3 regions of the Paenarthrobacter sp. NPDC090520 genome follow, and region 2 is predicted to be linked to each of the others. Evidence: riboswitches for the same ligand, from Rfam matches in the RefSeq annotation. Region 2 holds a riboswitch; each other region holds the start of a gene.
What was found. A riboswitch is a leader RNA that binds a small molecule or an ion and turns the genes downstream of it on or off. The one in region 2 is predicted to bind glycine.
Positions count from the first base shown of each region.

Region 1 (4,116 bases), on a different contig from region 2:
GCGTTCGTGCCGTGAGCCGAAGCCGGGATCAGGCAGACATTGCGCTGCTGGTCACCGCGGGAGTGGTGGTAGCCGCGGATCGCGAGCAGGCCGGCCAGCTCACCCTGGGAACCGGCGTTGGGCTGGATGGAGACCTGGTCGTAGCCCGTGATCTCCGTCAGATCAGCTTCCAACCCGGCAATCAGCTCGCGCCAGCCGGCAGTCTGGGAATCCGGAGCGAACGGGTGGATGGAGGCGAACTCCGGCCAGGAAATGGCCTCCATCTCGGCCGTCGCGTTCAGCTTCATGGTGCACGAACCCAACGGGATCATGGTGCGGTCCAGGGCGAGGTCCCGATCGGACAGCTTGCAGATATAGCGCAACAGCTGCGTCTCGGAACGGTGCGTGTTGAACACCGGGTGCTGAAGGAAATCCGAGGTCCGGACAACATCTGAAGGCAGCTCGAACCCTGCTGCGTCCCCTACCGGACCGGCACCAAAGGCGACGGCCACCGCGGACAGGACCTCCGGCGTCGTGGTTTCATCAACGGAGACACCCACGGTGTCCTCATCGATGAAGCGGAGGTTGATGCCGCGTGCTTCGGCGGCGCCGATCACCTTGGCGGCCTTGCCGGGGACGCGGACCGTGAGGGTGTCGAAGAAGGCGCCGGCCACGAGTTCGCGCCCGGCCTTCTCCAGCGCGGTAGCCAGGACACGGGCGTGGCCGTGGACGGTTTCGGCGATCGCCTTGAGCCCTTCGGGACCGTGGTAGACCGCATACATCGAGGCGACAATGGCGAGCAACGCCTGGGCCGTGCAGATGTTGGACGTGGCCTTCTCGCGGCGGATGTGCTGCTCGCGGGTCTGCAAAGCGAGGCGGTAGGCAGGCACGCCGGCGTTGTCCTTGGACACACCCACGATGCGGCCCGGAAGCGTACGCTCCATGCCATTGCGGACAGCCATGTACGCGGCGTGCGGGCCACCGAAGAACAGCGGCACGCCAAAGCGCTGGGCGGTTCCGACGGCGATATCGGCACCTTGTTCGCCCGGGGGCGTGATCAGGGTGAGCGCCAGCAGATCGGACGCGACGGTGACCAGGGCACCGCGTTCCTTGGCAGCAGCAATCACCGGAGCGTGGTTGAAGACCCGGCCCGAGACGCCGGGCTGCTGCAGGACGATACCGTTGATGTCGCCGTCGGGCAGGCCGTCGGAGAGGTCCGCAACAAGAACCTCGAAGCCCAACGCCTCTGCGCGGCCCTTCACGATCGCGATGGTCTGCGGCAGGAGGTCGGCATCCAGGACGGTCGCACCATCCTTCGCGGACTTGTCCTTGTTCGCCCGGCGCATCAGCAGCACAGCCTCGGCCACAGCGGTGGCTTCGTCCAACAGCGAAGCGTTGGCGATCGGCAGGCCGGTCAGGTCCTGCACCATGGTCTGGAAGTTCAGAAGCGCCTCAAGGCGACCCTGCGAAATTTCCGGCTGGTACGGCGTGTAGGCCGTGTACCAAGCGGGGGATTCGAGGATGTTGCGGCGGATCACCGGCGGCGTCACGGTGTCGTAGTAGCCCTGGCCGATCATCTGCACTGCGGTCTTGTTCTTGGACGCCAGCTTGCGGAGTTCGGCCAGGACCTCAACCTCGCTCAGTGCCTTCTGCAGCGTGAGCGGTGAGGACTGGCGAATGGAATCGGGAACAGCGACGTCCACCAGGCCGTCGACGGAGTCGTAGCCGATGGCCTTGAGCATGGTGTCAATATCGGCCTGGCGGCGGGCGCCAATGTGCCGGTCCGCGAATGCGGTTGGGGAGGATTGAACAGTCAAGAGGAACTCCAGGATTCAGGCGCCCGCTGAGCGCCATGGTGAATATGGGTTCCTCCCCGCTCTGTATTGGACCTGAGAGATTCCGTGAACTGTGGTTCCACATAGTTCACTTGCACCGTCGGTGAGCCCGGTTGCCCGGACTGCTTTCCAGAGTTGCCTCGCCGCGGCGGTACATGGGCCTGAGAGATTCCTGGGGAGGATTTGCTCCTACGGCGCCTGACTGGATGTACCCGGCAGGACTCTCCCGCCGCAGATCAAAAGCGTTTGCGCCACCTCAGTGACACGCTTCACACCATAGCGGGTCACGGCGAAAAAGCGCAAGGCAGGTGTTTTCCAGGAGGCTAGCCGCGCATCGCCTCGTGGACCTGCAACGCCAGCCACAGCTGCGCCAACGTTGACGTTTCACCCATGTCCAGCCCTGTCAGCTCACCGATTTTCCGGATCCGGTAGATGATGGTTTGCCGGTGCGTGAAGAGCGCGGACGCCGTTTTCTGCCAGGAACGCTGCGAGTCCAAGTACGTCTTCAGGGTGACCATCAGGTCGCCGTCCTGGCGCTGTTCGTAGTCGAAAACCGGGCCCAAAAGTCGCTGGACCAATGCTGTTCCCTCTTCGAATCCGGTCAACCCCAGCCAGCTTGGCCCTTCCGCGTATCGGGCCAACCCGAGCTTGTTTGCTTTCGCCGAACCCAGCGCCCAGAGCGACTCCTGGAGTGCCTGCTGCAGTCCCCCAACCGCTGCCGCGGAGCTCACCCCAATGGTTGTTCCAGCTGGGGCGCAGTGCCTCAGGAGTTCATCGGCAACCTCCGACGCAATCACCACGTGCAGCCGGTCGTTCCTGCGCAAGGAGGCCGCCGCAGTCTCGTGCCGCCACAGGTCGACGTGCACGTTGGCCAGCCTGTCGCCGTCGTCCGCTGACATCGAGGCGACCACGAAACTTTGGGCAGGCACCTGGAAAGCCTCCAGCCGCCGTTCCATTTCCGCCGTCCCCAGGCGGCCGTCCAGCGCTTGGAGGAGGAACTCGCCGGCCAGCCGGTGTCGCCCCTCCAGCGAGAGCACGATGCGCGCCAACTGCAGTCCCAGCACAGTTGCGGCATGCAAAAGTACGACGGCGTCGGGGTGCGGTTCGCTGGTGGGCAGCACCACCAGGAGCGCATTCGCGTGCGTGGGAATGTCCATGGTCAGCACATGCCTGCCGCGGATCCGGTGCCATTGGAAGTTCTTGCCCGCGACGGAAACCTGGCCCGGATGCGGTGACCATTCGTCGACCAGGAAGTTCGGCAGGGCCTGGCCGTCCGGATGCCACGGGTGGAGGCAGCTTCGATCCACCACGAAGAGCTCGGCGTCCAGCTCCGTGGCCAAGCGCAGCACCAGGCTTTGCCAGTGGTCCTCGGAAGCACCGGCGGTGCGCAGGAGGTCGTAGACCCGGGCCGTTTGGCGGAGCCTGCGGGACTCTTCGAGCAGCGACGATTCCGCTACGGACCTTGCTATGGCAATGAACGGCAGCGGGTACGGGATGTTGATCAGCGGGAGTGGCAGGCTGTCGCATGCCTCAAGGAATTCCGCGGTGAGGGGCGGGGCGTGCATCTTCTCACCGATGGCCAACGCGCTGGCGCCGGCGTCCACCAGGGCCTGGGCGAGCGCCACTTGGCCCTCCGGGTCTGCCGGCACGGAGAGTCCGTTGGTCATCATGAGTTCGCCACCCGTGACCCATTCCCAGAGCCGCGGCAGGTCTGAGGTATGGGCCCAGGTGACGCGGTTGTCCGCCCCTCCGGCACCCGCCAGGAGGGTGAGTCCAAGCTGCGGTTCGGCGACGAGTTCGGCGACGGTGATGGCCACGGGATGCGCTCCAGTTCTGCGTACTTTCGGGGTACTTAGACATTCGTCTAAACCGATTCGTCAGATGTAAACAATGCACGAATATACGCGGTGACGCGCATCACGAAAACTGGAACCACTAACTTCACCGCTCAATGACGAGCATTCACGAGAGAGGGTTGGCAATGAGCGCAACCAGCAACCTCATTGATGACGCCCCACTAACCCGGTTCCACAAAAAGTTGACGTTCTTCGCGTCCGGCGGACCTTTCATCGACGGCTATGCACTGTCCATCATCGGCATCGCCCTGATTACCATGGCCCCCGGCCTGGACCTGTCCCCGGCGGAGGTTGGCCTGGTGGGCGCCGCCAGCCTGGTAGGCATCTTCTTCGGTGGCGCTGTCTTCGGATGGCTGACCGACAAGATCGGCCGGCACAAAATGTACATCGCGGACCTCATCGCGCTGGCCCTGTTCTCTGTCCTCAACGGTTTCGCCACCGATATT
Region 1 is NZ_JBIVXM010000030.1:17,415-21,530, forward strand. It holds gene gcvP (aminomethyl-transferring glycine dehydrogenase) at 1-1,796, opposite strand, end outside; glycine riboswitch at 1,954-2,053, opposite strand; gene ACIQTZ_RS22655 (PucR family transcriptional regulator) at 2,138-3,631, opposite strand; gene ACIQTZ_RS22660 (MFS transporter) at 3,796-4,116, shown strand, end outside.
Region 1: linked by a shared signal. The riboswitch ahead of gcvP (aminomethyl-transferring glycine dehydrogenase) and the one ahead of gcvP (aminomethyl-transferring glycine dehydrogenase) in region 2 are both predicted to bind glycine.

Region 2 (4,116 bases):
AATCCTGGGGGCAGACCCACCTACTGCGCCTTCGGTACCTGGCGAAGTACGACGGCGGCGAGCACTGCCGCTCCTGCCATGAGTACCAGCCCAATCGCCGCAGTGATGTGGACACCCGATTCGAAGGCAACCCGGGCGGCCTCTGTCAACGCTTCCGACAGGGGCGCCGGGAGTGCCGAGGCGGCGTCAACCGCTCCGGCCAGCGTCTCCCCGGACTTGCCCGCAGCCTCCGAAGATACGCCGTCTGGAATGACGAGGTTGTGCTGGTAAGAGGCCGTGAGGATGGACCCGAGCACGGCCGTGCCCAGCAGGGATCCGAGTTCGTACCCGGTTTCCGAGATGGCCGAGGCCGCCCCTGACTTGTCGGCCGGCACGGAGGCCAGGATGAGGTCGTTGGAGATGGTTTCCGCGGCCCCCACACCAACGGCCAGCACGGTCAATGCGGAGAGCAGGAACACGGGACCGGTTCCGTGGTCGCCGGCCATCGCCACGAAATAGCCCACGGCGCTGAGCGTCAGCCCACCGGCTACCACGAATCCCGGGCGGATCCGCTTCACCAGCGGGACCACCAGGAGACCGGCCACCACTGTTGCCAGAAGCGCTGGAATCATGGCGATTCCGGCTTCCATGGGTGACTGCCCTTCGATCAATTGCAGGTGCTGGGCGAAGAAGTAGATGAAGCCAGTCATGGAGAACAAGGACAACACGTTGGCCACAATGGCCGTGCTGAACACCTTGTTGTGGAACAAGCGGACGTCCAGCATGGGGCTGGAGAGTTGCTGCTGCCTGCGCACAAACAACACGCCCATCACCAAGCCGAACGCCATGAAGGCAGCCGCGGATGCTCCGAATCCATGCACGGCGAGTTCTTTGATCCCGTAGACAAAGGGCGCCATGGTGAGCACGGACAGGACGATGCTGGGTACGTCCACGCGGCCCGGGTTGGCATCCTTGGACTCAGGGATGAGCACCCGGCCGAAGGCGAGCAGCGGCAGGAGGAGGAAGGCCGCCACGAGGAACACGGCGCCCCACCAGAAGTGCTCCACGAGCCAGCCACCGAAGATCGGGCCGAGCGCGGCGCCGCCGGAGAAACCGGCAGCCCAGACGGCAATAGCAAGCCGGCGACGGTTGGGGTCGGTGAAGATGTTCCGGATCAGGGACAGAGTGGAGGGCATCAGCATGGCGCCGAAGACACCAAGTGCGGCGCGACCGGCAATCAGCCACTCCGCGGAAGGCGCGAACGCCGTGGCAGCCGAAACCGCCGCGAAGCCTGTGCTGCCGATCAGGAGCAGCCGCCGTCGTCCGATCCGGTCGCCGAAGTTGCCCATGGACACCAGCAGTGCGGCCAGTACCAGCGGGTAGGCGTCCACGATCCAGAGGAGCTGGATGCCGCCGACTTCCAGTGAGCGGGCGATTTCCGGCAGGGCGAAGGTGAGCGCGGTGTTGTCGACGGCCACCAGGAGCACCGGGAACATCAGCAGTGCCAGGGCCGTCCAGTCGCGCCACGGTGCGGTCTTGCCCGGAACCGGGCGCACGGAGGAACGGGGAGCGTGGGTTGAGGACGGCGAGAACATGACCTTTACTGTACCGTCCAGACGGTACAGTTTCAAATAGAACAAGACCACGCTTTAGGGAATGATGGATCCATGCCGCGAAAACCAATAGCCCGGGACGCCGTCCTGGACGCCTTTGAAGCACTCCTGATCGAAGTGGGGGAGCGTGCTGCCACCCTCGACGCCGTGGCCAAGCGCGCAGGCGTCTCAAAGGGCGGCTTGCTCTATCACTTCCCCAACAAGGAGTCGCTCATCAGTGCCCTCCTGGAGCGCCTGGATGACTTGGCCAAGGAAGATACCGAACAGATGCAGGCGGCGCCCGACGGCGCAGCGGCCTACTTCATCCGCTCCTCGCTCTGGGCCGGAACGCCCATGGACCGGGCGTTCGTTGCGGCAACCAGGTTGGCCGAGGTGGCCCACGAGGAGACTCGCCGCCGGTTCGCGGCCATTCAACAGCGCTGGCTTGACGTCCTTGCCGACGACGTTGGCCCGGAGGTTGCCAAGGCGGTCAGCTACATGGGAGACGGCCTCTATTTCAACGCGATGTTCGAAGGCGGGCAGGAAGCCGGCGGCGCCGGGCGGGAGGCCGACGTCGAGGTCCTCCTCGCGGTCCTGGACCGCCTGCGGAAGTAGCGGACCTTCCATTTGCCGCCGCGCTGCGGGCATAGGACAATTAACAACTGTGGTGTGCCTTCCTTGGCACGCCGCCTACAACTGCATAAAGCCTTTGATCTGCGGCGGGAGAGTCCTGCAGTACGAGATGCAGGCGCCGTAGGAGCAAATCCTCCCCAGGAATCTCTCAGGCCCATGCACCGCCGCGGATAGGCAACTCTGGAAAGCAGCAGGCAGTCCGGCCGGATTGTTGTGCTCACCGACGGTGCAAGCGGGTGGCTGTGCGGACAGCAACCCGCGGAAACTCTCAGGTCCAATACAGAGCGGGGAGGAACCCGAGCCACTGCGGCGTACCCAAACGCCGCCCAAGTAATGGAGTTCCTTCGTGACGGTTAGTTCAGCCTCCACCACCTTCGTCGACCGGCATATCGGTGCCCGCCGCCAGGCCGACATTGACACCATGCTCAAGTCTGTCGGTTACGACTCCGTGGATTCCCTCGTGGACACCGCGGTTCCCAACGACATCCGCCAGGACATTGCCCTGACCCTGCAGAACGCCCTTTCGGAGGTGGAGGTCCTCGCGGAACTGCGCAAGCTCGCCTCCAAGAACAAGACGGCCGTCCAGATGATCGGCCAGGGCTATTTCGACACCGTTACACCGCCGGTGATCCGCCGCAACATCCTCGAATCCCCGGCTTGGTACACGGCCTACACCCCATACCAGCCGGAAATTTCCCAGGGTCGCCTCGAAGCGCTGCTGAACTTCCAGACCATGGTCCAGGACCTCGTCGGCCTCCCGATCGCCAACGCCTCGCTGCTGGACGAAGCCACCGCCGTGGCCGAAGCCGTGCTGATGATGCGCCGCGCCAACAAGAACAAGGCGGCCCAGGATGGCAAGACCGTCCTGGACGCCGACTGCCTTCCGCAGACCATCGCGATCGTCAAGGGCCGCGCTGAAGCGCTTGGCTTTGACGTTGAGGTTGCGGACCTCGCCAACGGCCTCCCGGAAGGCGTCATCAACGGCGTCGTCCTGCAGCAGCCTGGCGTTTCGGGCCGGGTCTTTGACCACTCCGCCGTGATCGCCGAGGCCAAAGAGCGGGGCGCCCTGGTCACCGTCGCTGCAGACCTTCTCTCCCTCACCCTCATCACCCCTCCGGGCGAGCAGGGCGCCGACATCGCCGTCGGCTCCGCCCAGCGCTTGGGCGTCCCGCTGTTCTTCGGCGGCCCGCACGCCGCCTACATGGCCGTTCAGAAGGGCCTCGAGCGTTCCATGCCCGGCCGCCTGGTGGGCGTTTCGAAGGACGACGCCGGTGTTCCCGCCTACCGCTTGGCGCTGCAGACACGTGAGCAGCACATCCGCCGCGAAAAGGCCACGTCCAACATCTGCACCGCCCAGGCACTCCTGGCGATCGTCGCCTCGATGTACGCGGTCTACCACGGCCCCGAAGGCCTGAAGGCGATCGCCGAGACCGCACACCACCACGCCCGCACCCTTGCCGCCTCGCTGAAGGCTGCCGGTGTCGAGGTCCTGCACGGGTCCTTCTTCGACACCATCACGGTCCGTGTCCCGGGTCGCGCTGCCTCGCTTGTGGCTGCCGCCGAAGAGCGCGGCATTAACCTGCGCGGCATCGACGCTGACACGGTCGGCATTTCTGTGGACGAAACAACGACGACGGCGGTCGTCGCCGACGTCGCAGCCGTCTTCGGCGCTTCGGTCGCCGAAGACGTGGAAGGCTTCGCGCTGGAGGCTTCCGTTGAACGCTCCAGCGAATACCTGCAGCACCCCGTGTTCAACACGCACCGCTCCGAAACCCAGCTCCTGCGCTACATCCGCAAGCTCTCCGACCGCGACCTCGCGCTGGACCGCACCATGATCCCGCTGGGTTCGTGCACCATGAAGCTCAACGCCACGGCTGAGATGGAAGCCATTTCCTGGCCGGAGTTCGCCTCG
Region 2 is NZ_JBIVXM010000005.1:116,729-120,844, forward strand. It holds gene ACIQTZ_RS08370 (MFS transporter) at 21-1,574, opposite strand; gene ACIQTZ_RS08375 (TetR/AcrR family transcriptional regulator) at 1,647-2,186, shown strand; glycine riboswitch at 2,282-2,378, shown strand; gene gcvP (aminomethyl-transferring glycine dehydrogenase) at 2,551-4,116, shown strand, end outside.

Region 3 (4,116 bases), on a different contig from region 2:
CCCCGGACCCGGCCGGCGGTGCCCCGAAGCGCGACGACCGCGCGTCCGAATCCACGCTGGGCAACCTCGTGGCGGACTCGCTGGTGGATACGCTTAAGGCTCCTGAACTGGGCGCGGCGGAGATCGGCGTCGTCAATCCCGGTGGGCTGCGCAACGAGCTGTACTACGCCCCGGACGGAACCATTACCTACGCCGAAGCGAACGCAGTACTGCCGTTCGTGAACAACCTCTGGACGACGACGCTCACCGGCGCCCAGTTCAAGACGCTCCTGGAACAGCAGTGGCAGACCAACCCTGATGGCACGGTGCCCAGCCGCCCCTACCAGCAGCTGGGCCTGTCCAAGAACGTCAACTACACCTATGACGCCGCACGCCCCGCGGGTGACCGCATCACCGGCATCTGGGTGGGTGGCGCCGTGATGGACCCGGCCAAGCAGTACCGGATCGGGACGTTCAGCTTCCTTGCCACCGGCGGTGACAACTTCCGGGTGTTCAAGGAAGGCAGCGACACCAAGGACACGGGCCTGGTGGACCGCGACGCCTGGATCAAGTACCTGCAGGCGCACAATCCGGTTTCCCCTGACTTCGCCCGGCGCTCAGTGGCAGTGGCGAACAGCACCGCCGCGGAGGTCAAGGCAGGCGACGCCATCACGCTGGCGGTGTCCAAACTGGACCTGACCTCCATCGGCAGCCCGGCCAACAAGACGCTCAAGGCAGTGTTCATTGATGCCAAGGGGGCCACAGTGGCACTGGGCGACGTCCCCGTTGCCTCCGGTGCAGCAAGCGTCAGCTTCAAGGTTCCCGCGGCAGCAGCCGCAGGTACCGGCACCCTGGTGCTGACCGCCGTCGAAAGTGGCACCACAGTCAAGGCGTTGGTCAAGGTGGCAGCGAGCGGTCCGAACCCGCCGCAGTGCACCGCCCCCACCAAACCGTCCAAGTGGTACGACATCGTGGGCTGGCTCCGTTACGCGTTCGCGTGGCTGGAGTACCAGAAGTGCCTGAGGGGCTAAGCACCCTTCAAAGCAGCAAAGGAGCCCCTCACACCCGTGAGGGGCTCCTTTGCTTTGTGGGCTAGTTGCGGACGGGTTCCGGTATCCGCTCAGCGTCCTTCTGCAGCTCGGCACGGAAGTGTTCGTACCGGGCAAGGTGGGTGGGCCGCTTGCGGAGGATGGCCCACGCAACGCCCAAGGCCAGGAACCAGACCGGAGTCACGAGCAACGCCATGAGGGTGTCAGGTTGGGTGGTCAAAGCCCAGAGGATGAACGCGAAGAACGCGAACACCACCCACACCATCGCCACGCCACCGGGCATCTTGAACTTCGAAGAATCATGAAGCTGCGGCCGGCGCTTCCGGAACGCCAGGTAACTGGCCAGGATGATCGACCAGACGAACACGAAGCAGACGGCGGACACGGTGGTCACCAGGTCGAACGCCTTGCCGACATCCTGGCCGGCGTACATGAGCACGACGCCGGACAGCAACAGGACGCAGGAAAGGAACAGGGCGTTGCGGGGTACTTTGCGTCCGGACAGCGCGCTGAAGACGGCGGGCGCGTCGCCTTCCTGTGCCAGGCCATAGACCATGCGGGAAGTGGAGTAGATACCGGAGTTGGCCGAAGACATCGCCGAGCTCAGCACCACCAGGTTGACGATGGTGGCTGCGGCACCGAGCCCCGCCAGGGAGAACATGGCAATGAAGGGGCTGTGGCCGGCGGCAAACTGGGTCCACGGCGTGACGGACATCAGGATGATGAGGGCACCAACGTAGAAGAGCAGCACGCGGATGGGGATGGAGTTGATGGCCTTGGGCAGGTTCTTCTCGGGGTCCTTGGCTTCAGCGGCCGTGGTGCCTACCAGTTCGATGCCAACGAACGCGAAGACGGCGATCTGGAAGCCGGCAACGAAGCCCATGAATTCGTTGGGGAAGAAGCCGCCGTGGGACCAGAGGTTGGTGAAGCTGGCGGGACCGGCGTCGGATTGGAAGCCGCTGAAGATCATGAACAGGCCAACGATGATCAGCGCCGCGATGGCCACGATCTTGATGAGGGCGAACCAGAATTCCGTCTCGCCAAAGGCCTTCACGGTGGCCAGGTTGAGCAGCAGGAGGATGCCGATGGTGATGAGCCCCGGAATCCAGAGGGGCAGGCCCGGCCAGAGTTCCTTGGAGTAGCCGGCAATGGCGATCACGTCCGCGATGCCCGTGATGACCCAGCAGAACCAGTAGGTCCAGCCGGTGAAGAAGCCTGCCCAGGGACCCAGGAGGTCGGCGGCGAAGTCACTGAAGGACTTGTAGTTCAGGTTGCTCAGCAGCAGCTCGCCCATGGCCCGCATGACGAAGAACAGCATGAAGCCGATGATCATATAGACGAAAATGACCGACGGTCCGGCCGCGGAAATGGTCTTGCCGGAGCCCATGAAGAGGCCCGTTCCAATGGCACCGCCGATCGCGATGAGTTGGATGTGGCGGTTGCTGAGCTGGCGTTCGAGGTGGGGTTCTTGGCTGGAATCTGTTGGCGGGCGCTGAATCGTCATGAGGAACTCCATTGTTCAGGCGGTACCTTTTGGGTACCGCGATGATTCGGGTTCCTCCCCGCTCTGTCATGGACCTGAGAGTTTCCGCGTTCTGCGCGCACGCAGGAACGCTTGCACCTTCGGTGAGCCCGGGAATCCCGGACTGCTTTCCAGAGTTGCCTCGCCGCGGCGGTACAGGGTGCCTGAGAGATTCCTGGGGAGGGTTTGCTCCTACGGCGCCTGACGGGATGTACCGGCAGGACTCTCCCGCCACGGATCACTAGCGCGCACCACCTGGCCGGTGATGCAGCTCACACAGTAGCGAAGGCGTGGTGGTTCACGCAAGCGCCCCGGGTCAGGCCATGGTTTTTGCCCTGCCACAGCCCGCGTCCGCGGCGCGCATCAGAGCTCCAGGATGCTGCGGGCGATCTCGTCGGCATCGCGCAGGGTCCGTTGCCCGCTCCTGTATGCCCTGCCCTTGGTGGGCCGTGCCTCGGCCGCGATCGCGGTTCCCCACTGCGTGGCGGACAACTGAAGGCTCAGCACGTACAGCCCCCGGGTCACTGAACCGTTCGCCGCCACCGGACGGTAAGGATGCGGTTCAACGTCCAGGCCTGTGGTCCGCACCGGAGTTCCCTCGACGCTCATCATGATCTTGGTACGGACCAAACCGTCCTCCAGCAGTTGCTCCAGGAGCGGCGAGATGTTCATGCCCACACGGTTCGCGGGCGACATCGCCTCGATCAGCGTCCGTGCCTGCGCCGGTACGTCGCGGACCCACGGCGAGAATGCGCGGAACACTTTGGCGTTCCGATCCACGCTGAACTTGGGGTCGGGTCCCACGAAACTCACGACGCCGGCACGCGCCAAGGCGGCTAATTGTTCCGACCGCAGCGCCGGAGGACCGCTGGCCAACCCCTCCACGAACGATTCGAACCAGCCCCGCAACCCGGCCACCCACGATTCGTCCGTGATGCCGCCGTCGGCCACCACTGTCTTGAGGATCGCCCGGCCGGTGTGCAGGGCACCGATGGCCATCTTCACGGGGTCGGATTCGCCGAGGGCGGAGCGCCGCGCGTCGTCGTCGAGGTAGTCCGTAATGGCTTTGTCCAGCTCCTTGCGTGAGGCAAAGGTCCGGCCGGCCAAGGGTGCTGCAAGCCCCTTCAGGTTGAGCCGGCGGGAGGCCACCACGTGCTTTTCCACGAGCGCACCCACGGCGCTTTCCCAGTTGCCCGTTGCGTGGGCGTGGGGCTGCAAGGCATCCTCCAGGTCCGCGAGGAACTGCGCCGGGTCCCGGATCGCCGCTGGTTGCGATCCCGCCAGCGTGGCGTAGTAGGCCCAGAGGGCGTCGCGGTGCAGGAGCGGCCAGAGGTCGTGATCGAAGCCCGGCTGGATGCCAGCGGCTTTGAAGCGGTCCATGGCGGCCTCGGTGAGGTACCGGAGCGTGATGCTCGTGGCGTAGTAGCCGGACAGCCCGGCCTTGGCGCGGTACGGGGTGCCCCTTCGTGAGGCAGCGATGATCTTCGGCTCGCGGCCGGACGGCCGGTACTCGAGCGTACCGGTCCCCGGAGCCACGGAGTCGACGAATTTGCCCCCGCGGCCTTC
Region 3 is NZ_JBIVXM010000012.1:71,807-75,922, forward strand. It holds gene ACIQTZ_RS15385 (ExeM/NucH family extracellular endonuclease) at 1-1,010, shown strand, start outside; gene cycA (D-serine/D-alanine/glycine transporter) at 1,072-2,532, opposite strand; glycine riboswitch at 2,692-2,791, opposite strand; gene ACIQTZ_RS15395 (FAD/NAD(P)-binding protein) at 2,914-4,116, opposite strand, start outside.
Region 3: linked by a shared signal. The riboswitch ahead of cycA (D-serine/D-alanine/glycine transporter) and the one ahead of gcvP (aminomethyl-transferring glycine dehydrogenase) in region 2 are both predicted to bind glycine.